Regions from separate parts of the Vogesella indigofera genome, predicted to be linked through region 2. Evidence: riboswitches for the same ligand, from Rfam matches in the RefSeq annotation. Region 2 holds a riboswitch; the other holds the start of a gene.
What was found. A riboswitch is a leader RNA that binds a small molecule or an ion and turns the genes downstream of it on or off. The one in region 2 is predicted to bind glycine.
Positions count from the first base shown of each region.

Region 1: linked by a shared signal. The riboswitch ahead of glyA (serine hydroxymethyltransferase) and the one ahead of gcvT (glycine cleavage system aminomethyltransferase GcvT) in region 2 are both predicted to bind glycine.

Region 1 covers NZ_JAQQLA010000003.1:258,803-273,551, forward strand. Annotated here, with positions in the region: gene PQU89_RS03205 (ornithine cyclodeaminase family protein) at 1-881, opposite strand, end outside; gene PQU89_RS03210 (transporter substrate-binding domain-containing protein) at 1,309-2,088, shown strand; gene PQU89_RS03215 (NAD(P)/FAD-dependent oxidoreductase) at 2,193-3,434, shown strand; gene PQU89_RS03220 (L-serine ammonia-lyase) at 3,536-4,936, opposite strand; gene glyA (serine hydroxymethyltransferase) at 5,023-6,276, opposite strand; glycine riboswitch at 6,526-6,615, opposite strand; gene PQU89_RS03230 (NAD(P)-dependent oxidoreductase) at 6,797-7,441, opposite strand; gene PQU89_RS03235 (LysR family transcriptional regulator) at 7,557-8,453, shown strand; gene PQU89_RS03240 (methyl-accepting chemotaxis protein) at 8,659-10,530, shown strand; gene mmuM (homocysteine S-methyltransferase) at 10,594-11,532, shown strand; partial or broken gene PQU89_RS03250 (IS3 family transposase) at 11,784-11,969, opposite strand; gene PQU89_RS03255 (cupin domain-containing protein) at 12,446-12,802, shown strand; gene PQU89_RS03260 (sensor domain-containing diguanylate cyclase) at 12,976-13,902, opposite strand; gene PQU89_RS03265 (SAM-dependent methyltransferase) at 14,116-14,724, opposite strand.
Region 2 covers NZ_JAQQLA010000007.1:138,454-153,202, forward strand. Annotated here, with positions in the region: gene PQU89_RS12805 (DUF808 domain-containing protein) at 1-734, opposite strand, end outside; gene PQU89_RS12810 (hypothetical protein) at 915-1,157, shown strand; gene gcvP (aminomethyl-transferring glycine dehydrogenase) at 1,268-4,123, opposite strand; gene gcvH (glycine cleavage system protein GcvH) at 4,268-4,654, opposite strand; gene gcvT (glycine cleavage system aminomethyltransferase GcvT) at 4,731-5,816, opposite strand; glycine riboswitch at 5,849-5,943, opposite strand; glycine riboswitch at 5,956-6,057, opposite strand; gene PQU89_RS12830 (amino acid permease) at 6,179-7,513, opposite strand; gene gluQRS (tRNA glutamyl-Q(34) synthetase GluQRS) at 7,761-8,669, opposite strand; gene fdxA (ferredoxin FdxA) at 8,768-9,091, shown strand; gene miaA (tRNA (adenosine(37)-N6)-dimethylallyltransferase MiaA) at 9,235-10,191, shown strand; gene PQU89_RS12850 (YbaK/EbsC family protein) at 10,201-10,746, opposite strand; gene PQU89_RS12855 (cysteine hydrolase family protein) at 10,794-11,396, opposite strand; gene PQU89_RS12860 (GNAT family N-acetyltransferase) at 11,449-12,003, opposite strand; gene dtd (D-aminoacyl-tRNA deacylase) at 12,000-12,452, opposite strand; gene yaaA (peroxide stress protein YaaA) at 12,520-13,299, shown strand; gene PQU89_RS12875 (GFA family protein) at 13,375-13,773, shown strand; gene PQU89_RS12880 (2-hydroxyacid dehydrogenase) at 13,811-14,749, opposite strand, start outside.

The DNA of each region.
Region 1 (14,749 bases), on a different contig from region 2:
CGTTGGTAGTCCGGCAGCGCGCAGCGCTGGCTGACCAGATCGGCCAGATCGCCGACGATGCGTTCGCGCTGCCAGCTGCCCTGCTGGCTGGCGAGCACCATCTCGCCGGCGCTGTCCGGCGTGCTGTGCTTGTGGTCGCAGTACACGTCCATCGCGGCGAGGCGGGCCGGTGGTACCTCGTGCGCGTTGACGGCATTGGTGCTGATCGAGGTGATCAGCGCCGCTTTGCTGAGCGTTGCCGGGTCCAGCACCGCCGCAGCCGAGGAGGTGCACAGCATGATCACGTCGGCGTTGTCACAGGCGGCCGCTACGCTGCCGCTGATCTGGATGCGCGGGTCCAGCGCCTGCAGTTGCTGCTGCAGTTCCGGCTTGCTGGTGAGATCCGGCGCGTACACGCGGATGCGCTGCCAGTCGCGCAGCGGCAGCACGTGGCGCAGGTGTGCCTGGCCCAGTGCGCCGCAACCGATCAGCGTCAGCTGGCGGCTGTCCTGCCGCGCCAGCAGGTCGATGGCCAGCGCGCTGGTGCCGGCGGTACGCTCCGCCGTCAGCAGGCCGGAATCGCAGAACAGCAGCGGCTGGCCGGTGTGCATCGACATCAGGCTGGTCCAGGCGCTGATCACCGGGCGGCCATCGGTGACGATGTACGGCGACAGCTTGGCGCCGAACACGCCGGCATCGGCCAGCACGCCCTGATAGGTGATGACGTCGCCGGCGCCCTGCGGAAACAGGGTCAGCGTCTGCGCCGGCTGCACCGCGCACTCGTGCGCCAGTGCCTGGAACAGCGCGCTCAGCGCGGCCCGTACCGGCAGCGCCGGCAGGTAGTCGCGCACCTGTTGCTGGTTTAGGAGCAGGGGGGCGGCGTGGTGGTCGATGTGGTTCATGCTGGGCTCTCGTGATGGCTGTGGTCGGGCGCTGCCGGGCTGTAGGCCGCGGCGGGCAGGCTTGTTTGTTGTATTAAATTCCATTGTGGAAAAAAAGTCCACAAATTGTGCGGAGACCATTTTCCCGGGGTTTTGCTTGCTTCTTGGTTGATGGCTTGAAAGCAAGTTATTGTTATTCAAGTGATAAATTGTAACTTGCGACATGGTTTTGTCATGGCGTAGCCTGCGTTGGTCGCCGTGCACTGAGGCTGGTGGCCAGGTTTTTTATAAATTAATTGTCTCAAATGGAAATATTGTCTATCTTGTGACCGAGCCAAAGCAAGACGTGAACGCAGCCCCGCCGGCTGCCCAACCACGCAGGCGCCATGGCCTGGCCATGGGCAACGGGACGGGACGTTACCCGCTACAGGAACAAAGGAGACATTTCATGATCAGCAAACGCGTTCGCAATGCCGTTTTCCCCTTGCTGGCCTGCCTCGCCGGTACCGCCATGGCGCAGGGTGCGCCGCTGCGCATGGGGCTGGAGCCGTTCTACCCGCCGTTCGAGAGCAAGCAGGCCGACGGCCAGCTGGTCGGCTTCGACATCGATGTCGGCAAGGCCGTCTGCGAGCGCATGGCCGCCAAGTGCAGCTGGGTGGAAACCTCGTTTGAGGGCTTGATCCCCGGCCTGAAAGCGAAGAAATTCGACGCCATCAACTCGGCGATGAACATCACCGCCAAGCGCCGCGAGTCGATCGACTTCACCGTCCCGATCTACATCGTGCCGATCCAGATGGTGGCACGTCGCGACAGCAAGCTGACACCGACCGTGGCCAGCCTGAAGGGCAAGACCGTCGGCGTGCTGCAGGGCGCCACCCAGGAAGACTTCGTGCGCAAGCACTGGGAGAAGCACGGCGTGAAGGTGGTTGCCTACCGCGACCAGGCGCAGATTTTCCTCGATCTCGCCGCCGGCCGACTGGATGCCGGGGTGCAGGAAGCGCAGACTGCGATGGAAGGCTTCCTCAGCAAGCCGCAGGGCAAGGACTTTGACTTTGCCGGCGGGGTGCTCAGCGATTTCGCCACCCTCGGCGAGGGCACCGGCATGGGCGTGCGCAAGGGCGACCCGCGCAAGGCCGAGCTGGACAAGGCGATTGCCAGCCTGAAGCAGGATGGCACCCTGAGCCGCATTTCGATGAAATACTTCCACCGCGACATCATCGCCAAGTAAGCGGTGTGCAAGCTTGGCCGCAGGCTGCGGCCAAGCTTGCAGATCCCGTTGCCATGGCCGCTGCCCGCAGCGCCCATGGCAACTGCATCTGAAAGAAGCACAACATGGATTTCGACATCATCGTCCTCGGCGCCGGCATGATCGGCGTCTCCAGCGCCATCGCCCTGCAACAACGCGGCCTGCGCGTGGCGCTGCTGGATCGCCGCGCCCCCGGCGAGGAAACCAGCCACGGCAACGCCGGCCTGCTGGAACGCGCCGCCGTGGTGCCTTACGGCTTCCCTCGCGATCTTGCCAGCGTGCTGCGCATCGGCCGCAACCGCTCCACCGACGTGCGCTACCAACCGTCCAGCCTGCTGCAGAGCACGCCGTGGCTGTGGCGCTACTTCCGCGCCTCCGCCCCGCACCGGCTCGCTGCCGCCGCGCGCGACATGCTGCCCCTGATCAGCCGCAGCCTGGACGAACACGCCACGCTGATCGCCGCGGCCAATATGCAGCAGCTGTGCAGCGACGACGGCCTGTACGAGGCCTACCGCACCGAGGCCGGCTTTGCCGCCGAGGCCGTCAACGCGCGCCGCATCGCCGCCGAACACGGCCTGCAACTGCAGATCCTGGACGCGGCGCAGCTGCGCGCCGCCGAGCCGGGACTGGGTGAGGGCTTCGCCGGCGCGGTGCACTGGCGCGACCCGCAGCGCATCAGCGATCCGGGCGCGCTGACCCGCGGCTATGCCCGCTATTTCGAAAGCCTGGGCGGCACGCTGCTGCAACAGGAAGCCACGTCGCTGGTCCCGGATGGCAGCGGCTGGCAGGTACACACCGCCGCCGGGGTACTGCACGCCGCACAGGTGGTGGTGGCGATGGGGCCGTGGTCCGACGACATCTTCCAGCCGCTGGGTTACCGCATCCCGCTGCAGACCAAGCGCGGCTACCACATGCACTACCAGCCACTGGGGCCGGGCCTGAGCTACACCGTGGCCGACGTGGAAGGCGGCTTCGTGGTGTCGCCGATGCAGCGCGGCCTGCGCATCGCCACCGGGGTGGAGCTGGCGCGACGCGATGCCGCCCCCAACTACGCGCAGCTGGAGCAGGCCGAGGCGTTGGCGCGCGGGCTGTTCCCGCTGGGTGAGCGGCTGGACGCCACGCCGTGGATGGGCAGCCGGCCGTGCCTGCCGGACATGCGCCCGGCGCTGGGCGCCGCGCCGCGCCATCGCGGTCTGTGGTTCAACTTCGGCCACGCCCACCACGGCCTGACGCTGGGGCCGGTGTGCGGCCAACTGCTGGCGCAGGTGATCTGCGGCGAGACGCCGTTTACCGACCCGGCGCCGTACGCGCCGGCGCGCTTCCTGTAACGGTTGCCGGACTCGCAATAAAAAAGCCCGCCTATCATGGCGGGCTTTTTGTTGCGGCCAACCTTGCGCAAGGTTGGCCGCAGCTGTTGCGAAAGGCTGGCTCAGCACTCGACGATGTTGACCGGTACCTCGATCACGTTGATCGCCAGCCCGCCGCGCGCGGTTTCCTTGTACTTGGTGCTCATATCGCGGCCGGTGTCGCGCATGGTTTTGATCACGCGGTCCAGCGACACGAAGTGCTGGCCGTCGCCGCGCAGCGACATCCGCGCCGCGTTGATGGCCTTGATCGACGCCATCGCGTTGCGCTCGATGCACGGCACCTGCACCAGGCCGCCGACCGGGTCACAGGTCAGCCCCAGATTGTGTTCCATGCCGATCTCGGCGGCGTTTTCCACCTGCTCCGGGCTGCCACCCAGCACTTCGGCCAGGCCGCCGGCGGCCATCGAACAGGCGGAGCCGACTTCGCCCTGGCAGCCGACTTCGGCGCCGGAAATGGAGGCGTTGAGCTTGAACAGGATGCCGATGGCGCCGGCGGTGAGCAGGAAGCGCACGATGCCGTCATCGCTGGCGCCGGGGATGAAGCGCGCGTAGTAGTGCAGTACCGCCGGGATGATGCCGGCGGCGCCGTTGGTCGGCGCGGTGACCACGCGGCCGCCGGCGGCGTTTTCCTCGTTCACCGCCAGTGCGTACAGGTTGACCCAGTCCAGCACCGTCAGCGGATCGCGCAGTGCGGCCTCCGGCGACGACAGCAGCTTGCGGTGCATGTCGGCGGCGCGGCGCTTGACCTTCATGCCGCCGGGCAGGATGCCTTCACGCTCGCAGCCGCGCTTCACGCAGGCCTGCATCACGTGCCAGATGTTGAGCAGGCCGCTGCGGATCTCGTCCTCGCTGCGCCACGCCAGCTCGTTCTCCAGCATGATCTGGCTGATGCTCTTGCCGTGGCGCTGGCACAGTGCCAGCAGCTCGGCGCCGCTCTTGAACGGGTGCTTCAGCTCGGTGACGCCGGGCGGCACGAAGCCGGCGTCGATCGCCGCCTCGTCGACCACGAAACCACCGCCGACCGAGTAGTAGGCGCGCTTGGACAGGCTGCTGCCGTCGGCGGCAAACGCCTCAAAAATCATGCCGTTAGGATGGTAGGGCAGCGCCTTGCGCTTGTGCAGGATCAGGTGTTCGGCTTCGATGAAGTCGATCTCGTGCGTGCCCAAGAGCGCGATGCGCTTGTTGTTGCGGATGGCGGCCAGCATGCCGTCGACGGCATCGGTATCGACCAGGTCAGGGTGTTCGCCCTGCAGGCCAAGCAGCACCGCCACATCGCTGCCGTGGCCTTTACCGGTGGCACCGAGAGAACCGAACATTTCGGACTTGACCGCGGCGGTCTGCGTCAACAGGCCGTCCTTTTCCAGTCGGGCGACAAATTGCCGCGCCGCGCGCATCGGGCCGACGGTGTGGGAACTGGAGGGGCCGATGCCGATCTTGAACAAATCAAAAACACTGATTGCCATGTTGCTTCTCTTGAGGTGGTGCCTGCGGAGCAGGGCCTGTTTTAACTATAGTCGGGCGCCGTCGGAATGACGGCGCCCGCTGCTGCTTAGCGGTAAACCGGGAAGGCGGCGCACAGCTCCGCCACCTGGCGTTTCACGCGGGCGGCGACATCGGCGTTGTCGATATCGTCGAGGATGTCGCATACCCAGTGCGCCACCTGGCCGGCTTCCGCTTCCTTGAAGCCGCGGCTGGTGATGGCCGGGCTGCCGATGCGGATGCCGCTGGTGACGAACGGGCTTTGCGGGTCGTTCGGGACGGCGTTCTTGTTGACGGTGATGCAGGCGGCGCCCAGCGCGGCGTCGGCAGCCTTGCCGGTGAGGCCCTTGTCGATCAGGCTCAGCAGGAACAGGTGGTCATCGGTCTTGCCGGACACCACGCTGTAACCGCGCTGCTGGACCACCGCCACCATGGCACGGGCGTTGGCCAGCACCTGTTTCTGGTAGTCGACAAATTCCGGCTGCAGTGCTTCGAGGAAGGCTACCGCCTTGGCGGCGATCACGTGCATCAGCGGGCCGCCCTGGATGCCGGGGAACACCAGCGACTGCAGTTTCTTTTCCAGCTCCGGGTTGGATGCAGCGAGGATCAGGCCGCCGCGCGGGCCGCGCAGCGTCTTGTGGGTGGTGGTGGTCACCACGTGCGCGTGCGGCACCGGGTTCGGGTACAGCCCGGCTGCCACCAGGCCGGCGACGTGCGCCATGTCGACAAAGAACCAGGCACCGACGCTGTCGGCGATCTGGCGCATGCGCTTCCAGTCCACCACCAGCGAGTAGGCGGAGAAGCCGGCGACCAGCATCTTTGGCTGGTGTTCTGTGGCCAACCTTTGTACTTCGTCGTAGTCGATCTCGCCGGTCTCCACGTTGATGCCGTACTGCACCGCGTTGTAGATCTTGCCGGAGAAGTTGACCTTGGCACCATGGGTGAGGTGGCCACCGTGCGCGAGGCTCATGCCCAGCACGGTGTCGCCCGGCTGCAGCAAGGCCATGTACACCGCGGCGTTCGCCTGGCTGCCGGAGTGCGGCTGCACGTTGGCGTAGTCGGCGCCAAACAGCTCTTTGGCGCGGTCGATGGCCAGCTGCTCGGCGACATCGACGTGTTCGCAGCCGCCGTAGTAGCGCTTGCCGGGGTAGCCCTCGGCATACTTGTTGGTGAGCTGGCTGCCCTGCGCCTGCATCACGCGCGGGCTGGTGTAGTTCTCGGAGGCAATCAGCTCGATGTGGTCTTCTTGGCGTTGTGCCTCGGCCTGCATCGCGGCCCACAGTGCGTCGTCGAAACCGGCAATCTCCATCTCTTTGGTAAACATCGTGCATTCCTTTTTCTTGGCGCGAACGGCAAAGGTTGGCCGCAACCGCGCTGGTAGTGGCGGCAGGGTCGGGCAGGGCGTTGACGCATGGATGTGCGGCGTAAAGGACAATGGCGCCCGCCCGGCGTCTGCCGGACGATGCCCCCTCTGTCCCTTTGCCTGAGAGATTGCGGCGCACGGTGTCATCACCGGGCCATGCTTCCTTCGGCGAGATCCCGCCTTGCGGCTGATCTACTCTCCAGAGTGCCAGACGTCGCTGCAGTTCTTTTGCCTGAGAGTTTCCGGGGCGATTCCCCTTCGGCGCTGTCAGCGAATGACAGTCTCTCCTGCAGCGGCTTGATTGGCTGGTCGCAATCTAGTGAAGCGGCGCGCGGCTGTCAACGCATCGACGACAGTATTCAATGTGCTATTGCAACAAAAAACCCTGCCGCAAACGCGCTGATCCAGTCGGATCGGGCGTTCGGCAGGGTTTGCACTGCAAAACCGCACACCTATATAAGGTGTGCTGTCGCGGCGTGAATCAGACGCTGGCGGCGGTAAAGCGCTGGCGATGGTGCTGCGGCTGCAGCGCCTCGTCCACCACCGCCACGGCGAGGTCGGCGCCGCTGATGCCGGCCGGTGCCTCGCCTGCCATCAGCAGCTCGTTGCCGCCGAGACGGTACTGTCCGCTGCGTGCGCCCGGTGCCAGCAGCGCCGGAGGCGACACGAACACCCAGTCCAGCAAGGTTTCCTGTTGCAGCAGGTTCAGCGCCTGGCGCGCGCCCTCGGCGCCTTCTTTGTATTCCGCCGGGAAGTGCGGGGTGTCGATCAGCTGCACGCCGGGGGCAACGAACAGGCTGCCAGCGCCGCCGATCTCGATGAAGCGCGGCACGCCGGCGGCCTTGACCCCGGCGACGATGGCCTGGTGGCCGGCGAGGAACAGTTCGCGGATGTCGGCCTTGTCCCAGCCGGGGTTGAAGGCGCTGATCACCACGTCGTGGCCGGCGACGGCACGGGCCACCGCATCGGCGTCGTAGGCATCGGCGGCCACCACGTCAAGGTTGGCCGCAGCGCCGATGCGCTCAGGACGACTGGCGATGGCGGTGACGGCGACATTGCGCGACAGCAGTTCTTTCAGGATGGCCGAGCCGACAAAGCCGCTGGCGCCGATCAGTGCGATTTTCATGAGTGCTCCTTGCTGCCCGCTGACGGGCGGTGATTGATGAGGACAGTGTAATTGCCGATTCACATTCCGATAATCCGGCGTAAAATTGATTGATTGTTAATCTGAAATAATGAATATGGACGAATTGCGCAGTATGGCGGTGTTTGCCCGGGTGATTGAGAAAGGCTCGATGAACGCGGCGGCGCAGAGCCTGGGCATCACGCCATCGGCGGTCAGCCAGCATCTGCGGCGGCTGGAGCAGCGCCACGGTGTCACCCTGCTGCAGCGCACTACGCGCAAGCTGACGCTGACCGAGGCCGGGCAGCTGTTCTACCAGGGTTGTGCCGCGATGCTGGCGGCAGCGCGGCAGGCGGAGCAGCAGCTGTCGGCACTGCGCGATGCGCCGGTGGGCGAGCTGCGCATCTCCGCCCCCAGCGGCCTGGCCGGCGGCGTGCTCAGCAGCGCGCTGGCACCCTTGCTTGAGGCCAACCCCGGCCTCAGCCTGCGGCTGTTCTTTCACGACGAGATGGTGGACCTGCTGGAGTTGCAGATTGATCTGGCGATCCGTGCCGGCAAGCTGAAGGATTCGTCGCTGGTGGCGCGTCATCTGGCCGACTGGCACTTTGTCATTTGTGCGTCGCCCGTCTATGTTGCAAAGCATGGTCTGCCACAAACGCCGGCCGAACTGTTGCAGCACGACTGGGTCGGGGTGGCCGCGCACGAAGGCTTGAGCCGGCTGCAGTTGACGCGCGGCGCGGAAACGGTGACTTTATCGATGCCGCCGCGCATCAGCAGCAACAATATCCTGTCGGCGCGTGCCTTTGTGCTGGAAGGCCTAGGCCTGTCCTTGCAGCCGGAACCGGAAGTGCGCAAGGAGCTGGCCTCCGGTCTGCTGCAGCCGGTGCTGGGCGAGTGGAGCCTGCCGGAGTTGCCGTTGTGGATGGTGACACCGCGGCGCGAGGGGCAACCTGCAAAAGTGCGACATGCAATGTCGGCATTGCAGGCGGCCTTGGGTGGCGAACGCCGTCTTTGACATTGGCAAGGGCGGTTTGTTGCCGGATTATTGCAATATTGTTATGCAAAAATGCCGTGTAATGGAGATTGTACGCAGAATACAAAATTTCGTTGTTAACGAAATGCCATGAAATGGCTTTGTGAATATAAACAAATAATCACATGTGTGCTTAGTAGTACTATGCCGCACCATAACTTACAAAATACAGTGGGGAATACACATCATGATGTCATTGCGTACTCGCCTGATGGCCTTCGTACTGCTGGTACTGACGGTACTTGCTGTCATGTTCTGTGCCGTCGCGTACTGGAAAATGAGCGACGCCCTGTCCAGTGCGATCCGTAACGAAATCAATCAGGCCGCCAACAGCAAGGCGAGCTTTGTTGCCGAGTGGGTCTCCACCCGCCAGAAGATCGTTGCTGCGGCGTTGCCGCGTTTCGGTACTGGTGAATTGCAGCCGGTGCTGGACCAGGCGCGTGATGCCGGCGGTTTTGACGACATGTATATCGGTCAGCCCGACAAGACCATGACCCAGTTCACCGGTGCCGCCAAGGTGCCGGAAGGCTATGACCCGACCGGGCGGCCATGGTATCTGGCGGCCAAGGATGCGACCGGCCCGATCGCCTCGCCCCCTTATATTGATGCCGCCACCAAGCGTCCGATCATCACCTTCGCCCAGGCGCGCAAGGATGGCGGCCAGCTGGTGGCCGTGGCCGGTGGTGACGTGACGCTGCAGCGCGTGGTGGACGAAGTGGTTGCCGCCAAGCTGCCGGGTGACGGCTATGCCTTCCTGGTGACGGGCGACGGTACCGTGATTGCACACCCGGAAAAAGACTCCGGCCTGAAAAAGATCGGCGAGGTAGTGTCCGGCTACGACATGAACGCGGTGAACAAGGATGGCCAGATCATGGACGTGTCGATCAACGGTGACGCCACCCTGACCGCGCTGTATCCGGTGGGCAAGACCGGCTGGTTCCTCGGCGTGATGGTGCCGGTAGCCGCGGCGATGGCACCGGTGACACAGCTGCTGATGGTGATGGTTGGCCTGCTGGTGATCGGCCTGGTGGTGTCCGGCATCTTCGCCTACGTTGGCGTGGCACGCATGCTGTCCGGCCTGTCGGTGCTGCGCAATGCGATGCGTGAAGTGGCCAGCGGCCACGGCGACCTGACTAAGACACTGCCGGTCGGCAACCGTGACGAAGTCGGCCAGATTGCCGAAGCCTTCAACCAGTTCGTGGCCAAGCTGCGCGAGATGTTCCTCACCGTGCGCGACGAGTCCGATTCGTTGGCGCGCGACGCCGCCGACCTGAACCGCGTGGCCGAGCAGATCGCCCAGGATTCGCGTGTGCAGTCGTCGGAACTGTCGTCGACTGCCGCCACCATCGAGCAGATCACTGTCAGCATCAACCACATTGCCGATCACGTTGGCGAAACCGAAGTGCTGGTGTCGCGTTCGCGTGACAACTCGCTGGATTCGCACCGCGCGATGGCGGAAGTGGCGCGTGAGGTGGAGTCCATCGTCGGTGCGGTGTCGTCGCTGCAGAACGTGATGTCCAACCTGTCTGGCCAGTCCGAGCAGATCAAGGGCATTGTCGGCGTGATCCGCGACATCGCCGACCAGACCAATATGCTGGCGCTGAATGCGGCGATCGAAGCGGCGCGTGCCGGTGAGCAGGGCCGCGGCTTTGCCGTGGTGGCCGACGAAGTGCGCAAGCTGGCCGAGCGTACCGCCAGCGCCACGGTACAGATCGCCGAGCTGATCGATACCGTGATCCAGAAAACCGGCGAGGCGATCAACCACGCCGATGCCACCAACGCGAAAGTGGAAACCGGTGTCACCCTGTCACGTGAAGCAGCCAGCAAGGTGGAGCTGATCAAGGGCAACGCCGAAGAGATCTCGACCCGCATGGGCGAAATCACTTCCTCCACCGCCGAGCAGGGCATCGCCACCAACGAAATGGCGCGCAGCGCCGAACGTGTCAACTCGATGGCGCAGCAGACCGACAGCAGCCTGCAGGAAGCGCTGGCGACGATCCAGGTACTGGCCAGCCGAGGCGACCAGCTGAAGGCACTGGTGTCGCAATTCCGTCTGTGATACATCTTGCATGCAGCAAGCCCCGGCCTGTGCCGGGGTTTTTCTTTTTGTGGAGCCTGTTCAATGTTTGCCAATCCTTTTGCCCGCTTTCAGGATGCCCCGGTCGTGCTGGACGGCGCGATGGCGTCCGAGCTGGAACGTCGCGGTTGTGACCTGAATGACGCGTTGTGGTCGGCGCGGGTGCTGATCGAGCAGCCGGAGCTGATCCGCCAGGTGCATTTTGACTACTTCGTCGCCGGTGCCGATGTTGCCACCACCGCCAGCTACCAGGCATCGTTCAGCGGCTTTGCCAAACGCAGCCTGGACGAAGCCGCCGCCGCGGAACTGATGCAGCGCTCGGTGCAGCTGGCGCAGCTGGCGCGCGACGAGTTCTGGGCCGATGCGGCCAACCATGCCGGTCGCCAGCGGCCGCTGGTGGCGGCCTCGGTGGGGCCGTACGGCGCGATGCTGGCCGACGGTTCCGAGTACCGTGGCCACTACGGCCGCAGCGAAACCGAGCTGATGGACTTCCATCGCCCGCGCATTGCCGCCTTGCTGGCCGCCGCGCCGGATCTGCTGGCGTGCGAGACCATCCCCTGCACGGTGGAAGCGCGCGCCATCGCCCGCGTGCTGCAGCAGGACTTTCCGCAGGCGGCGGCATGGATCAGCTTCTCCTGCCGCGATGATGCCAACCTGAGCGACGGCACGCCGTTGCTGGTGGCGGTGACCGAGCTGGAAGCCTATCCGCAGATTGTGGCGGTGGGCGTCAATTGCACCGCACCGCGCCATATCGTGCCGCTGCTGCAAACGTTGGCCGCACAGACCGGCAAGCGACTGCTGACCTATCCCAATTCCGGCGAAGCCTACGACGCGGTGACCAAGACCTGGCACGGCAGCAGCGATCCTATGGCCTTCGCCGAGGCTGCGCGGCAGTGGCGGCTGGCCGGCGCCAGCTGCATCGGCGGCTGCTGCCGCACGTCGCCGGACGATATCCGGGCGCTGGCCGGCTGGCTGCGCGGCTAAGACGGCACGGTGGCAAGCTCGTCTACGGCGATCTGCGGTTATATGGAGTCGGTTACCTATAATAATTAGGGTTCAAAACTGCCGCTTCTGAACCAAGAGGCGGTAGTTTTTTGTCTGTTAGTCATATTGGTATGGAGTGCTATAATTCTCAATATGACTACTGTTCACATTCTCCGTGCCTTGCTGCATCAGGTTGGTGTGGGGACTTGGTCTGTCCCGCTCCCCGTGGACAGCGGGTTAAGCACTAAGCACTAAGCACTAAGCACTGAACGACGGCGTTCGAATTCAACCGGGGTCAAATACCCCAGGGTCGAATGACGTCGTTGGTGATTGTAAAAGCGGATGTAATCAAACACATCTGTACGTGCCTCCTCGTAGCTTCGGTAGTGGGTCAAATAAACCCGCTCTGACTTCAGCGAACGGAAGAAGCTTTCCATAAATACTCAATTGCCACTGGGGGTGGCGCACCCTACACCATTAATTTGTTTGAGGGTACCAATTTTGCAGATGGCAACCAATCTGCTAAAGAGAGCCCCATTGTGCCGTTAACCTAGACAGCTCCTGCAGGAAGGTGGCTAAGAGAAGCTCATTATATGCATGTATATGCGTTATGTATATTTCGCTGCTGAGGTTCGCATTGCTGCCCACATTCCTGATTTAGCTCATTCATGTTGTCGCTCTCACTTCACGCATGCGCTGCATGAAGAGCGTGCCGTCGGTACAGGTGTGAGCGCTGCGACCAACCTTGGCCGCCGTCGCGGCACTCGCAAACCGGTGGCTGCGCGTGCACGGCAGACGGTGCGGGCGGCTGGAGTCCGCGCCCTGGATCTGCTTGAATAGCGCCTTTGCGCCAGGCCGGCGCGCCCCGTGCGGCGCCGCGCCGGTCTGGCATCACCCATCACGGAGCAAGCACATGATCGTCAGAGTGGACGGGCAGCACCTCAGCGCCCAGATCGACTACCCCAATCCGCAGCGGCTGGTGCGCGGCAACCCGCAGCGGCGCACCTGGCCCGCCTACGAAAGTGGCGACGGCGTGTGCGCCGCCGGTATCTGGGCTTGCGAGCCGGGTGCCTGGCGCATCGCCTTTGCCGACAACAAGGAAGAGTTCTTCTGCATCCGCCACGGCCGGGTGCAGCTGATCGACGAAAACGGCCATGCCGAAGCCTTTGGCCCCGGCGACGCCGCAGTGATCCCGGCCGGATTCCGCGGCGTGTTCGAGGTGCTGGAAGCGGTGGAGAAGTACTATGTGATCGTGACGCGGCCGGGCTGAGTGCCTGTTCACTAGCGGGGCGGCTGATCGCGATGGGGCGGTGCGGTATTAAGAAGGCGCTGTGCCTGCTGTAAACGCCGCGGTCGCGGCTGTTTTCGCCGTGTGTCGCGCGAGCGGACGAAACCGTGAAGACGTTCGGGCGCCGGCGGCCAGGGTTGGCCGCAGCGCGGCGCTCAGCTCAGGCTGACGATGGTATTGCGCCCGGTCAGGCGGGCCTTGGCCAACGCCGCTTCCAGCCGGATCTGCAGCTGGCGGGCGTTCTGGTCGGTTTCGTGCCAAGTGCTCAGGCCGATGCAGGTGCTGGTCTCGCAATTGGCGCCATCCGGCCAGAAGGTAAAGCTGCCCAGCCGCTGCTGCAGCCGCTTGGCGACCTTGACCGCATCCAGCAGTGTGGTCTGCCGCAACAGCATCACCAGCGTGCCGTTCTCGTGGCGGCCGACCAGATCGCCGTCGCGGCTGCTCTGCACACACAGATAGCTCACCATGCGGCGGAAATGGGCGCGGTTGTAGGCGCCCAACGGCTCCCGGTTGCGGATCGGCACCACCTCGGCGTGGATCTGCAGCGCCGCCAGCGGATCGTGGTAGCGGCGCGCGTGGCCGACCTCGATGCCGGCGCGCTCCAGCAGCTGGCCGGCGGACAGCACGCCGCTGATGTAGTCGTCCGGATCTTCCGCCATGCCCTCGTCGCTGGCCGGCATCAGCTGCCGCACCCGCTCGAACAGCTCGTCCTTCTTCTTCAGCAGCTCGTTCATCAGCATGTGCTGGCTGTGATCGGAAAAGGTGAAGATCAGCGTCGGGTACGACCAGGCCACCACCCGCGCCGACAGCAGCACCGGGAAGCAGCGGCCGCGAGCCGAACACAGCTCGCCTTCGAGGTTGTAGACCAGATCCTGGCGCTGGATGTCGCGCAGGATGTCGTCCAGCGGCGGCTTGCTGACAAAGCGCGCCAGCGGCTGGCCCAGCAGCTCGGACAGCGGCAGCCCGAGCTGGATCGACGCCAGCTGGTTGGCGGCCATCACCGTCATGTCGGCGCTGTCCGCCATGATAAAGGCACCCTGCAAGGTGTCGATCATGTACTGGAAATTCAGCTCGTCCGGCATAGACCTCTCCCCCTGCCATCGCTTGCCTGCCGGCCACACTCTGGCTGCACCCCATAAAATGGCCGGCTGATTCTTAACATTAGTACATGAGGTGCGACGTGGCGTGCCGCTTGCCACGCGGCGACATGATATTACCGGGGCATGGCGCGGGCGCTGCGGCGGGGCAGGCAAGGGAAGGGCAACGGGGCTGCGGCCAGGGTTGGCCGCAACGGTTTACGGCTTGCGTGCTACCACCTGCAGCACGCTGGCGGTGCCGGTGTGGTAGCTGCCCTCGATCACCTCGCGCTCCAGCTCGACGAAGTGCAGCAGCGCCAGCCCGGCCAGCTCGCCGCGCACGATCTCGGCCTCCAGCAGCATGTCCGCGTCCTTTGGCCCGCCGGTGGCGAACGCCAGCTGGCGCGGAGTGTAGCCTTCCATGATCAGCAGCCCGCCCGGCTTCAGCGCCGCAATCGCGCGCGCCATCACCGTGCGGCGCAAGGCCGACGGCAGGTGGCAGAACACCGACACCACCGCGTCGAACTGCGCCTCACCCGGCTGGTAACGCGCCAGATCGGTCAGCACCGCGGTGATGTCCACCCCGGCCGCCGACGCGCGCGCCAGCAACTTGGCCAGCCCCTCGTGCGAGGCATCCACCGCCGTCAGCGCATGGCCCTGTTTGGCCAAAAACAGCGCATTACGGCCTTCGCCTTCGCCCAGACTCAGCACGCGGCTGCCCGGCGTCAGGCGTGGCGCCTGCTCGCGCAGAAAATCATTCGGCGCCTCGCCGTAGATGAATTCGCTGACGGCAAAACGGGTATTCCAGAAATCGGCGGTATCGCTCATCGGGGTTCCTTGGGGTAATGGGAGG
Region 2 (14,749 bases):
CCGCCGCCGACCATGAACATCGCGGCGGTGCCGACGATGGCCAGCGTCTTCATCAGATAGGGTGCGGCGTTGAGCATCAGCGCGCCCAGCCATTGCAGCGCGACGCTGTCCTTGCCACTGAGGTGCAAGCCGCCGTCGTCGAGCTTGACGATGCCGGCCACCAGGCCGTAGACGCCGACGGTCATGATCAGCGAGATGCCGGACAGCACCGTCAGCTGCGACAGGAACGGCGCCGCCGCCACCGTGCCCAGCGTGATGGCGATGATCTCCGCCGACAGGATAAAGTCGGTGCGGATCGCACCCTTGATCTTGTCACGCTCGAACGCCAGCATGTCGGTGGCCGGGTCGCTCAGCGCCGCAGTCAGTGCCTGGTGGTGCGCCTCGTCTTCCGCCGCGCTGTGCAGCAGCGGGTGCGCCAGTTTCTCGAAGCCCTCGAAGCAGAGGTAGGCACCGCCCAGCATCAGCAGCGGCGTGATCAGCCACGGCGCCACCACGCTGATCAGCAGCGCCGCCGGCACCAGGATCAGCTTGTTGCGCAGCGAGCCCATCGCCACCGCCCACACCACCGGCAGTTCGCGCTCGGCGTGGACGCCGGCCACCTGTTGCGCGTTGAGCGCCAGATCGTCGCCCAGCACGCCGGCGGTCTTTTTGGCGGCGACCTTGGTCATCACCGCCACGTCGTCGAGCACGGTGGCGATATCGTCAATCAGGGTTAACAGGCTTGCTCCTGCCATCGTCGGCTCCTGCCGCCTCGCACAGGCGGGCGGTCGTCAGTAAATGGGGGAAAATCGGCAGGCATGGTAGCAGTTTTCCGTGACCGGCCCCATCACCAATCTGCGCGCCGGCGCGTCGAAACGTGGTCAGCCACGGCACCAGGCCCTACACTGGCGGCTGTCATTCAACGGAATCCGATCATGTTCTTGCGTTCCCTGCTACTGGCCAGCCTGCTGCCGGCCCTCACTGCCTGTTCGGTACTGACGGTCGCCGATGCCGCGGTCACCGTGGTGGCCACCACCGTCAAGGTCGGCGCCACCGTGGTCGGTGCCGCGGTCGATGTCACCGCCGCCGGCGTGCGCGCCGCCACCAAGGACGATGCGCCAGCACCGGCCAAAGCGGCAAGCGATGCCACCTGCCCGACAGCGGGGCCGTGCCCGTAAACCACTCCTCCGCTGCGCCGCTGCCATGAAAAAACCCCGCCGTCTCCGGCGGGGTTTTGCTTGCGTGACGGCCAGGGTTGGCCGCAGGCGCGCGCTTACCGGTACTCTGCTTACTCGTACTCTTCTACCGATGGGCAGCTGCACACCAGGTTGCGGTCGCCGTAAACGTCATCGATGCGGTTCACGCTCGGCCAGAACTTGTTGTCCAGCACGTACGGCAGCGGGAAGAACGCTTCTTCGCGGCTGTAGGCACGCGCCCACTCGCCGGTGATGTCGGCCTTGCTGTGCGGTGCGTTGACCAGCGGGTTGTCGTTCAGCGACCAGACACCGTTCTGCACCTTGTCGATCTCCTGGCGGATGGCGACCATGGCGGCGATGAAGCGGTCCAGCTCGGCCTTGGATTCCGATTCGGTCGGCTCGATCATCAGCGTGCCCGCTACCGGGAAGCTCATGGTCGGCGCGTGGAAACCGTAGTCCATCAGGCGCTTGGCAACGTCCACCTCGGTGACGCCGGAGGCGGCCTTCAGCGGACGCAGGTCGATGATGCACTCGTGCGCGACACGGCCGTTGGCGCCGGTGTACAGCACCGGGTAGTGCGCCGACAGGTTCTGCATCAGGTAGTTGGCGTTCAGCAGCGCCATTTCGGTGGCATGCTTCATGCCTTCCGCGCCCATCATCGCGATATACATGTAGGAGATCGGCAGGATCGACGCAGAGCCGAACGGCGCGGCGGACACCGCACTCTGGCCGGCAACCGCGCCCGGCACTTCCGATACCACGTGGTTGGCCATGAACGGCGCCAGATGCGACTTCATGCCGATCGGGCCCATGCCCGGGCCGCCGCCGCCGTGCGGAATGCAGAAGGTCTTGTGCAGGTTCATGTGCAGCACGTCGGCGCCGATGTCGGCCGGACGGGTCAGGCCCACCTGCGCGTTCATGTTGGCACCGTCCATGTATACCTGGCCGCCGTTGGCATGGATCAGCGCGCAGATTTCCTTGATGCCTTCCTCGAACACGCCGTGGGTGGACGGATAGGTGATCATCAACGCGCCAAGGTTGGCCGCATGCTGCTCGACGCGGGCCTTGAGATCGGCCATGTCCACGTTGCCGTTGTCGTCGGTCTTCACCACCACCACCTGCATGCCCAGCATCTGCGCGGTGGCCGGGTTGGTACCGTGCGCCGATTGCGGGATCAGGCAGATGCTGCGGTGCGCTTCGCCACGGCTGGCGTGGTAGCGGCGGATCGCCAGCAGGCCGGCATATTCACCCTGCGCGCCGGAGTTCGGCTGCATCGAGATGGCGTCGAAACCGGTGATCGCCAGCAGCTGCTGTTGCAGGCCTTCGATCATTTCCAGGTAGCCAACAGCTTGGTCGCGCGGTGCGAACGGGTGCATGTTGGCGAATTCCGGCCAGGTCACCGGGATCATCTCGCTGGTGGCGTTCAGCTTCATGGTGCAGCTGCCCAGCGAAATCATCGAGTGATTCATTGCCAGGTCGCGATTTTCCAGCTTCTTCAGGTAGCGCAGCATCTCGTGCTCGCTGTGGTGCTCGTTGAACACCGGGTGCGTGAGGATCGCCGATTCACGCTTCAGCGCGGCCGGGATGGCGTCGGCCGCGGCGGCATCCAGCGCGGCGATGTCGGCAGCCTTGCCGGTGAAGATCTCAATCAGCTGCGCCAGGTCCGCCTCGGTGGCGGCTTCGTGGAAGGCGACACCCAGTACACCGTTGCCGGCATCGCGCACGTTGATGCCGGCAGCCAGCGCCGCGGCGTAAACGTTGGCCGCATTGGCACCCAGCTCAACCTGTACCGTGTCGTAGAAGCGGTCGAACACCAGCTTGCCGCCGGCGGCCTTCACCGCGTGGGCGAAGATCGCCGCCAGACGGTGGATGCGGGCGGCGATGCGCTTCACGCCTTCCGGACCGTGGTACACCGCGTACATGCCGGCCATATTGGCCAGCAATACTTGCGAGGTGCAGATGTTGGAGTTGGCCTTCTCGCGGCGGATGTGCTGCTCGCGGGTCTGCAGCGCCATGCGCAGCGCGGTCTTGCCCTTGGCATCGACGGACACGCCGATGATGCGGCCGGCCGCGGAACGCTTCATGTCGTCGCGGAAGGCGAAGTAGGCAGCGTGCGGGCCGCCGAAGCCCATCGGCACGCCAAAGCGCTGGGTGTTGCCCACCGCCACGTCGGCGCCCATTTCGGCCGGCGACTTCAGTGCCACCAGTGCCATCACGTCGGCGGCCACGATGGCCACCGCGCCACGGGCTTTGGCCGCGGCGATGTACGGGGTCAGGTCCAGCAGCTCGCCGGATTCGCCCGGGTACTGGAACAGCGCACCGAAGTAGTCGCCGTTGCCGGCTTCTTCCGGATGGCCGAGCACCAGCTCGAAACCGAAGTACTCGGCGCGGGTCTTCAGCACGTCCAGCGTCTGCGGCAGCACGCGGCTGTCGACGAAGAACTGCTCGGACTTCACTTTCGACACGCGGCGCGCCAGCGTCATCGCTTCGGCGGCGGCGGTGGCTTCGTCCAGCAGCGAGGCGTTGGCCAGTTCCAGGCCGGTGAGGTCGATCACCATCTGCTGGAAGTTGAGCAGCGCTTCCAGGCGGCCCTGGGCGATTTCAGCCTGGTACGGGGTGTAGGCGGTGTACCAGCCCGGGTTTTCCAGCACGTTGCGCAGGATCACGCCCGGCACCTGTACCGGGTAGTAGCCCAGACCGATGAAGGACTTGTTGACAATGTTCTTGCTGGCGACGGTTTTCAGTGCCGCCAGTGCGTCGGCTTCACGCATTGCCGGCGGCAGGTCCAGCGCGCGGTTGAAGCGGATGCCGGCCGGCACGGTCTGTGCCACCAGTTCTTCGACGGAGCTGACGCCGATGGCGGCCAGCATGTCGGCTTTTTCGGATTCGCACGGGCCGATGTGGCGGGCGATGAATTCTTGATGATTGAAGAGTTGCGAGAGCGACATGTCTTCGATTCCGTTTGCTGAATAAGCCACGAAACACACGGAAGGACACGGGGCAAGCAGGCTGCCGCTGGGGCGTGTGTTTCCGTGTGGTCCGTGGCTAAAAAACAAAAAGCCCTACTGTCTGACGACAGCAGGGCTCGTTCATCAGGCGCCGATTTCGGCAGCGTAAGTCGCTGCGTCCAGCAGGCCGTCCAGATCAGCGGCGTTGGCCGGCTTGATCTTGAAGAACCAGCCAGCGGCGTACGGCTCGCTGTTGGCCAGCTCCGGGTTGGCTTCCAGTTCGGCGTTCACCTCCAGGATTTCACCGGCGATCGGCGCGTACACGTCGGAAGCGGCCTTCACCGACTCCACCACACCGGCTTGCTCGTCGGCGGCCAGGTTGGCGCCAACGGCTGGCAGCTCGACAAATACGATGTCGCCCAGCAGCTCTTGCGCGTGCTCGGTGATGCCTACGGTCACGGAGCCGTCGGCTTCCAGGCGCAGCCATTCGTGGCTGGATACGTATTTCAGTTCGGCAGGAATGTTGCTCATGGTTTCTCTCCAGAAAAATGCGTTGTCATGGTGTGGATCGGGACTGCCTCGGCTCGCCCCGTCGTTATACACCAGCTTATTCAAAAACTTTCTTGCCGTTGCGCACGAACGGCATTTTCACCACACGCACCTCGGTCAGCGTGCCGCGCAGGTCAACCTGGGCGGTGGCGCCGGTGGACGCCGGTACGCGGGCGATGGCGATGGAGTGTTTCAGGGTCGGCGAGAAGGTGCCGCTGGTGATGATGCCTTCCTGGCCATCGACGACCACTTTCTGGCCTTCGCGCAGCACGCCGCGGCCTTCCAGCACCAGGCCGACCTGCTTCATCGGTACGCCGGCGGCTTTTTGCGCCGCCAGTGCCTGGCGGCCGATGAAGTCGCGCTCTTCCGGATTCCAGGCGATGGTCCAGCCCATGCCGGCCTGCAGCGGCGACACGGTTTCGTCCATGTCGTGGCCGTACAGGTTCATGCCGGCTTCCAGACGCAGGGTGTCACGCGCGCCAAGGCCGATCGGCGCCACGCCGGCGGCTTTCAGTTCGTTGAAGAAGGTGATGGCCTGATCGGCTGGGATCATGATTTCCAGGCCGTCTTCACCGGTGTAGCCGGTGCGGGCGTAGAACCAGTCGCCGGACGGCAGACCCTGGAAGACTTTCAGTGCCTGGATGGCGTCGGCCAGCTCCGGCTTCACGCTGCATACCTTGGCAATCGCGGTCGGGCCCTGCACCGCCAGCATCGCCAAGTCGCGGCGCACCTGCAGCTGCACGTCGAAGCCGGCGGACTGCTTGTCCATCCACGCCAGGTCTTTTTCGGTAGTACCGGCGTTGATCACCATGCGGAAGCCGGTGGCGGTCAGGTATACGATCAGGTCGTCGACCACGCCGCCGTCGTCGTTGAGCATGCCGGAGTACAGCGCCTTGCCTTCGAAGCCGAGCTTGGCCACGTCGTTGGCGATCAGCTTTTGCAGCCAGACCTTGGCGTCGCTGCCGCTGATGTCGACGACGGTCATGTGCGACACGTCGAACATGCCGGCGTCGCTACGCACGATCTCGTGCTCTTTCAGCTGCGAGCCGTAGTGGATCGGCATTTCCCAGCCGGCGAAATCAACCATCTTCGCGCCGGAAGCGACGTGGGCATCAAATAAAGGGGTACGTTTCGGGGCCGTCATTGCAAGTCCTTGGAGTGAGATTTGTCCCTACCTCACACCCCTCTGTCCCTGCACCTGAGATTTTCCGGCATTGCGCCGTTAGCCCCTTCGGTGGGCGCTGTACGCGCCGCTCTCCAGATTCTGCGGGCCGTCTAACGGCCCGATTCTTGCAGTCCTTTTGCCTGAGCGATTGCGGGTGCACTTGCGCCTTCGGCGGCGGCGTCCGGTTTGGCCCGGCGCGGCTCTCTCCTGCGGAATGGGCGCATTATCAGCGCAGCCATGGCGCTTGGCAAGTCGGGTTTTGCAACAGGATCAGGCACTTGGCGCAAAAAAGGTTGGCCGCAACGGCAGAAGGGCTTTGCGGCCAACCTTTTAGCGGCGTTTTATGCCTTCACGATATTTTCACGCAGTTGCCACAAATACACCGGCAGCCCGGCCAGGAGCAGCAGCACGCCCCACATCACCACCTCGGCGCCGGAGCCGAAAATGGTCCACAGCGCGAACACGAAGCCGCCACCGGAGAACGCCAGCGGCGCCAGCCAGTCGCGGGGGCGGAACTGGCGGTGGCGTTGCAGCATCACCGCCAGCAGCGCCATCGCGCAGAACGCGTACGGCAGCAAGGTGGTGGCGGTGGCGAGCAGGATCACGAACTCGAAGATCTGCACCCCGCTGTCGCCGCCGGCGTACTTGCACACCAGCAGGATGGTGACCAGCAGCGTGGACAGCAGCAGGCCGACGATGGGCACCCCGGCCGCGTTCTCGCGCTTGAAGAAGGCCGGGAACAGCTTGTCGCGCGCGGCGGCGGCCGGGATGTGGCCCTGCATCAGGCACCAGCCGTTGAGCGCGCCGAAGCAGGAAATCACCGCACCGAGGCCGACGGCGTAGTACGCCCACTCGCCCCACAGGCTGCGCGCGGCATCGGCAAACGGTGCCGCCGATGCGGCCAACGTCGCTGCCGGCATCAGCCCCTGCAACGCGACGGTGCTGGCGATGTACAGCGCGGCGGCGAGCAGCGTGCCCAGCACCGTGGCGCGCGGGATGGTGCGCTCCGGCTGCTCGACGTCACCGGCCGGCACCGACGCCGACTCCAGCCCGAGGAAGGCCCACAGCGTCAGCGCCATGGTCGCCGGGATCGCCTCCGACAGCGGCTTGTGCTGCGGATTGAACACGACGAAATCGGGATTCAGGTACAGCAGGCCGGCGACGGTGACCCCGGCCAGCGGCAGCAGCTTGATCAGGGTGGTGACGATGGCGACGCGGCCGGAGCTTTGCGCGCCGCGGCTGTTGATCCACGTCACCAGCCAGATCAGGCCGATGGCGGTGGCGCCGGCGGCGAGGTTGCTGTCGTTCAGCTGCGGGAAAAACACCCCCAGATAGCTGACGCCGGCCACGGTCAGCGCGGCGTTGCCGGCCCACAGCGCGATCCAGTAGCCCCAGGCGATGAGGAAGCCGGCGAAATTGCCAAAGCCTTCGTGGATGTAGGCATACGGGCCGCCGGCCTTGTGCGGCAGCAGCGTCGCCAGCCTGGCGAACACCAGCGCCAGGCAGATCGCGCCCAGCGAGGTGATCACCCAGCCGATCAGCGAGGCGCCGCCGTACTGCGCCAGCGACGCCGGCAGCAGGAACACGCCGGAGCCGATCATGTTGCCCACCACCAGCGCGGTGCACATCCAGATGCCGAGTTTGCCTTTGGCGGCGGTTTTCGGAGCGTGACTCATGCGGCCCTCCGTGCGGAAGAGCGCTGAGGCCAGCGGGGAAACGGGCACGGCGCGGCGGCCGTGCAAGCGATGAAATCCTGCATGATTATTCGAGGGTCCTGAATGGGCGGCGCGGCCGCTTTGCTCTGTCTGCGTGCCGCCGCCGGGCAGCGGCACCCCGGCAACCTGTTCCGGTTGCTCTGCCATGACAAACGGGCCTCGAAAGAGGCCCGTTTGGCGAAAGGGTGGCGATTGTATACCAAGTTAACTATGCAATGACGATAGGTCCCGCCGGCACCCGCGCCAGCTGCCAGTTGTCCCGTGCCCACTGCCACAGCTCGGCCACGTCGCCCGCCTCTGCCGGCGGCGCATGCCCCAGCCGCGTCAGCGCCTGCCGCAGCTCGGCGGCGGCCGAGCGGGCGTCGATCGCCGGCGCCAGCGTCTGCTTCGACAGCTTTTCACCGGCGGCGTTGACCATCAGCGGCAGATGACAGTGCGTCACCACCGGCCCGCCCAGCTTCTGCCGCAGCCACAGCTGACGCGGCGTCGACACCAGCAGGTCTGCACCGCGCACGATGTCGGTCATGCCCTGCGCGATGTCGTCTACCACCACCGCCAGCTGGTAGGCCCAGAAACCGTCGGCGCGCAGCAGCACGAAATCGCCGATCTCGCTTTGCAGGTGCTGACCGTATTCACCCTGCAGGCGGTCGTAAAACACGGTGCGGCTGTCGTCCACCCGCAGCCGCCACGCCCGTGCGCTGCGCCCCGGCGCCACGCCGTGACGGCAGGTGCCGGGATAGACCATGCCGTCGGCACCGTGATGGCCGGCGGCGGCGATTTCCTTGCGGGTGCAGCCGCAGCCGTAGGCGTCGCCCTGCGCCACCAGCTGTGCCAGCGCCGCGCGATACAGCTCGTGACGGTCATGCTGGTACACCAGGTCGCCGTCCCACTCGAAGCCGAACGCCTGCAGCGTGCGCAGGATGGCGTCGGCGGCGCCGGCCATCTCGCGTGGCGGATCGAGGTCTTCCATGCGCAGCCACCACTCGCCGCCGTGGTACCTGGCTTCCAGATAGCTGCCGACCGCAGTGGTCAGCGAGCCGGCGTGCAGCAGGCCGGTGGGGCTGGGCGCAAAGCGGCCGCGATAGGGCAAAACGGGAACGGGGGCAGTGACGGACATGGCAGGAGCAGCGAAAATAGAGAGATACGACTAAAATGTTGACTAAACGACTCAACCATTACCCGGACACCCACCATCTACTAAAGGAGCGCGCCCAGATGACGCACGTTGTAACCGAAGCCTGTATCAAATGTAAATACACCGACTGCGTCGATGTCTGTCCGGTGGACTGCTTCCACGCCGGCCCCAATTTCCTGGTGATCGACCCCGACGAGTGTATCGACTGCACGCTGTGCGTGGCGGAATGCCCGGCGGAGGCGATCTTCGCCGAGGAAGACCTGCCGGCCGACCAGCAGGACTTCGTCGCCATCAACGCCGAGTTGACGCCGCTGTGGCCGGTGCTGTCCGCCAAGATCGACGCACTGCCCGACCACGCCGACTGGCTGCCGGTGAAGGACAAGCGCCACCTGCTGGAACGCTGAACACTACACGCCGCCATTGCCCGCCCGCCTCGCGCCGGCTGACGGCCGCGGCGCCGTGTCACCCGCGGCTGCTGCGGCCAACGTTGGCCGCGGCCGGCCGCGCCATGCGACAATAGCCGGCCATTTCCTTAGCGCACACCGACATGTCCGATCATCCTGCAGCCATCCTGTTGATGGGCCCCACCGCCTCCGGCAAGACCGGCCTCGCGCTGGCGCTGGCCGAGCGTTTTCCGGTCGAAATCATCAGCGTCGATTCCGCGCTGGTCTACCGCGACATGGACATTGGCACCGCCAAGCCGACGGCGGCGGAGATGGCGCAGTGCCCGCACCACCTGATCGACATCATCGACCCCACGGACGCCTACTCCGCGGCGCAGTTTCATGCCGACGCCAACCGCCTGATCGCCGCCATCCACGCCCGCGGCAAGCTGCCGCTGCTGGTCGGCGGCACCATGCTCTATTTCAAGGCGCTGACCGACGGCCTGTCCGACCTGCCGCAGGCCGATCCGGCGCTGCGCCAGCAGCTGGAAGCCGACGCCGCCCGCCTCGGCTGGCCGGCCATGCACGCACGCCTCGCCGCCATTGATGCCGTCACCGCCGCCCGCCTCGCCCCCAACGACTCGCAACGCATCCAGCGCGCGCTGGAAATCTGCCTGCTCAGCGGCGACACCATGTCGGCGCTGCTGGCACGCGGCCGCGACGCCGCCGCGCGCGGCAACCTGCTGCGGCTGGCGCTGAATCCGGACGAACGCAGCTGGCTGCACCAGCGCATCGCGCTACGCTTCAACATCATGCTGGAGCAGGGTTTCCTCGACGAGGTCAGCCGCTTGCGCCAACGTTGGCCGCAGCTGTCACTGGAGCTGCCGTCGATGCGCTGCGTCGGCTACCGCCAGGCGTGGGAATACCAGGACGGCCTGTACAGCCACGCCGAATTCGTCGAACGCGGCATCGCCGCCACCCGTCAACTGGCCAAGCGCCAGATCACCTGGCTGCGCAGCATGGCATCGGACAACCTGAACCTGGCCGCCGACCACGACGACATCCTGACTCCGGCCTGCCACGCCATCGAACGCTGGCAGGCGGCGCAGCAGCACGCCTGAGCGGCGGCGTCAGTCGCTGTCGAAAGTCAGCGCCGCCACCTCGGCCTGCGCCAGTTGCGCCAGCAGCGCCGGGGACAGCAGCAACTTGCTGTGCCGGACGCCGGCGCCCACCACCACGTAGCGGCGCGCCATCACCGCGGCATCGACCAGGATGCGCATCGACGCCGGCAAGCCCAGCGCGGTAATGCCGCCGAACTCCATGCCGGTCAGCGCGGTGGCCACCTCCCGCTTGGCAAACGACAACCGCTGCGCGCCGAGGGCGCTCTTCACCGCGCCGTTCACGTCCAGCCGGCGCGAGCCCAGCGTTACCACCGCCGCGTGCTGTTCCACGCCGTCCTTCTTGTAGCGCAACACGATGGTGTTGGCGCAATCCTCCAGCCCGAAGCCGTAGCGGGCGCTGAACTGCTCGGTATCCGACGCCTCGTCCGCCACCGCGAACACGATCAGCTCCTGCCCCTGTACCTGGCTGGCCACGCTGGCCGGCAGGTGTTGCGGATGCAGCTCGGCCGCCAGCGGCTGGAACTGGAATTGCCGGGCGAAATCACGGATGTTCATGGCAAGGCTGTCCTCTTTGTTCAGGTTGTGCTTGGTTTAGCAATTGGTCACGGCAGCGCCTCACCGCCGTGCCGGCCGGCGGCGGGCGAGTCCGCCGCCAGCAAGGCCAGCGCCTGCCCGGTGCTCAGCACCTGCGCATACTCGCCATCCAGATTCGCCAGCGCCATCGCGTGCACCTCGTCCGCACTGCGCGGCGTGCCGTGGTAGTCGCGACGGGCAAAGGCGAAGGTGGCGTCGCTGACCACCAGGGTGTCGAAACCGAGATTACCGGCGCTGCGCGCGGTGGACTCCACCGAATTGTTGGTGCTGACGCCGACCAGCAGCAGGCGGCGGATGCCGCGCACGTGCAGCCAGCGCTCCAGCGCGCTGTGGGTGAAGGCATCGGGCACGTTCTTCTCGAATACCATCTCGCTGTCCAGTGGCTGGAACGCCGGCTGGAACTCAGCGCCGCTCTGGCCGGGCCAGAACAGCGAGCTTGGCGTGCGCGACATGTGGCGCACGTGGATCACCGGGTGGCCGCCGACGCGCCAGGCGGCGAGCAGGCACGCGATATTGGCCTCCGCCTGCGGGTTGTTGCGCTCGCCGGCCTGCGGCATGGCCATCGCCTGCTGCATGTCGATGATCAGCAAGGCCGGAATCTGTGTTGTCATTATCGGTTTTTCTTGATTAAAAATTTCGCGGCCAAAGCCGGCCGATCTTCATTCAGGACGGCTGCGCCCAATCCTGCCGCAGCAAGGAAAACACCAGCAGGTCATGATATTGCCCGAGCCAGAATCCGGCCTCGCGCAAATACCCTTCCTGCACAAAGCCCAAACCCTGCAGCAGGCGGATGGACGGCAGATTGTCCGGGTGGACCTGTGCCTCGATACGGTTAAGCGCCATATTGGCAAAGCCCCAGTCCAGCGCCAGCTGCAGCGCCTCGCGCATCATGCCCTGCCCGCGATAAGCCGGCGCCAGCTCGTAACCGAGCGTGCAGCTGCGCCAGCCGCGATTCCACTTGAACAGGCCGCAGCTACCTGCCAGTTGCTGATCAGCCCGCGATTCGACAGCCCAGCGCAGCCACGGACTGGGTAGCTGCTGCCAGCCGATAAAGAGCGCCACCTGCGCCTCCGCCTGTGCCAGCGTCTGCAGCGGCTCGGAGCCAAACCATTGCATGGACACGGCATCGCGGTAGATATCAAACAGTGCCGGTGCATCCTGCGGCCGGAATTCGCGCAGCGTCAGCCGTGCGCTCTGCAGCACGGGGAAAGCGCTCATTCCGGCGCCTTGCTGTCCAGCCAGATCGTCACCGGGCCGTCGTTGACCAGCGCCACCTGCATGTCGGCGCCGAATACCCCGGTCGGCACCGCCTTGCCCAGCGCCGCGCCCATCAGCTGCACGAATTCGTCAAACATCGGTGATGATTGCTCCGGCCGCGCCGCGCGGCTGTAGCCGGGGCGGTTGCCCTTTTTGGTGGTGGCGAACAGGGTGAACTGGCTAACCGCCAGCACCTCGCCACCGCAGTCGAGCAGCGAGCGGTTCATCACGCCGTCATCGTCGTTGAAAATGCGCAGCTGGCTGATCTTCTTCACCAGCCACTCGCTGTCGGTGCGGCTGTCCGGCGCCTCGATGCCGACCAGCAGCAACAGCCCGGCCCCGATCGCACCGCTGATCCGGCCGTCGACGGTGACCGACGCCTCGCGCACCCTTTGTACCAATACTCGCATCATCCCTCCTGAAAAGCGTTTCGGCTCTGCGTTACAATCCCTGCCATTGCGCGCGACAAGGATTGCTATGTTAATGGTTATTTCTCCGGCGAAAACGCTGGATTTCAACACCCCGCCGCGGACGGTACCGTACACGCAGCCGGATTTCCTCGATCACAGCATGGCGCTGATCCGCGTGCTGCGCGACAAGTCGCCGGCCGACATCGGCCAGCTGATGGGCATCAGCGATGCACTGGCGCAGCTCAACGTTGGCCGCTACCACGACTGGCAGCCGGATTTCACGCCCGACAATGCCAAGCAGGCGGTGCTGGCGTTCATGGGTGACGTCTACGAGGGGCTGAATGCGGCGGCGCTGAATGCAAGCGAGCACGACTACCTGCAGCGGCACCTGCGCATCCTGTCCGGGCTGTACGGCCTGCTGCGGCCGCTGGACCTGATGCAGCCGTACCGGCTGGAGATGGGCACCCGCCTCGCCAACCCGCGCGGCAAGAACCTGTACGAATTCTGGGGCACGCTGATCACCGAGGCGCTGAATCGCGAGCTGGCGGCACAGGCAGCGCCGGTGCTGGTCAACCTCGCCTCCGACGAGTACTTCAAGTCGGTGAAGCCAAAGCAACTGCAGGCCCGCATCATCACCCCGGTGTTCCAGGACCTGAAGAACGGCCAGTACAAGATCATCAGCTTCTACGCCAAGCGCGCGCGCGGGCTGATGGCGCGCTGGGCAACGCAGCAGCAGGTGACGGACGCCGAGCAGCTGAAGGCGTTCGACAGCGAGGGCTACGCCTTCGTGCCGGAGCTGTCCGACGCCAGCAGCTGGCTGTTCCGCCGCGATCCGGCGGCACAATAAGCAAGGCCACAAAGCAAGCGGCCGCATGTTTGCGGCCAACGTTGGCCATCCGTTAGCACGCGAAAGGTATCCCCGATGCAAGGCAGCTGCCTGTGCGGCACCGTCCGCTATGAAATCGACCGGCTCGATGCGCCGATCACGCACTGCCACTGCCTGACCTGCCAGAAGGCGCACGCGGCGGCATTTGCCAGCACCGCCGGCGTGCTGCGCCAGCACTTCCGCTGGCTGGCGGGGCAGCAGGCACTGGGCAGCTACGAGTCGTCGCCCGGCAAGCTGCGCCACTTCTGCACTCGCTGCGGCAGCCAACTGGTGGCAGAGCGTGCCGCCCAGCCGCACGTCATCGTGCGCGTGGCGACGCTGGACGACGATCCCGGAGTCAGCCCGCAACAGCACATCTGGTGCAGTCACGACCGGCCGTGGCTGGCCAGCGACGGGCTGCCGCACTATGCGGCGTGGCAACCGGGCCGCGAATGACGGTTGCGGCCAACGTTGGCCGCAAGCGCGGCCGGCGTCAGCCGTGCACCGCGTTGTCCAGCACCGCGCCGTGGGCAAAGGCCTGCACATTGCCCAGCGTGGTGCGGGCGATATTGTCCAGCGCCTCGCGGGTGAGGAAGCCCTGGTGCGAGGTAATCAGCACGTTGGGGAAAGTCAGCAGCCGCGCCAGCTGGTCGTCCTGCAGCCCGGCCTCGGACAGGTTTTCAAAGAACACGCCCTCTTCCATCTCGTAGACATCCAGTCCCACCCCACCGAGACGGCCATCCTTCAGCGCCTCGATCAGCGCCGGGGTATCGATCAGCCCGCCGCGGCTGGTGTTGATCAGCAGCGCGCCGCGTTTCATCTGCGCCAGGGTATCGGCGTCGATCAGGTGCCGCGTCGCCGGCAGCAAGGGCAGGTGCAGGCTGACGACATCGGACTCGGCCAGCAGCGTGGCGCGATCGACGTAGCTGAAACCGAGCTGGTTGGCCAGCAACCGGTCCTGCGCCACGTCGTGGGCCAGCACGCGCATGCCGAAACCGCGGGCGATGCCGATCGCCGCCTCGCCGATGCGGCCGGTGCCGATCACGCCGAAGGTCTTGCCGTGCAGGTCGAAACCGACCAGCCCGTCCAGCGAAAAGTCCATCTCGCGCACCCGCACGTAGGCCTTGTGGATGCGGCGGTTGACCGCCAGCAGCAGCGCGAAGGCGTGCTCGGCCACCGCGTGCGGCGAATAGGCCGGTACCCGCACCACGCGGATGCCGTGCCGGCTACAGGCCGCCAGGTCGACGCCATTGAAACCGGCGCAGCGCAGCGCCACCAGCCGCGTGCCGCCGGCGGCCAGGCTGGCCACCACCGCCGCGTCCAGCCGGTCGTTCACGAACGGACACACCACCTCGAAGCCGGCGGCCAGCGCCACGGTGTCGCGGTTGAGGCGTGGCTCGAAAAAGCTCAGCGCAAAACCGTAATCATGATT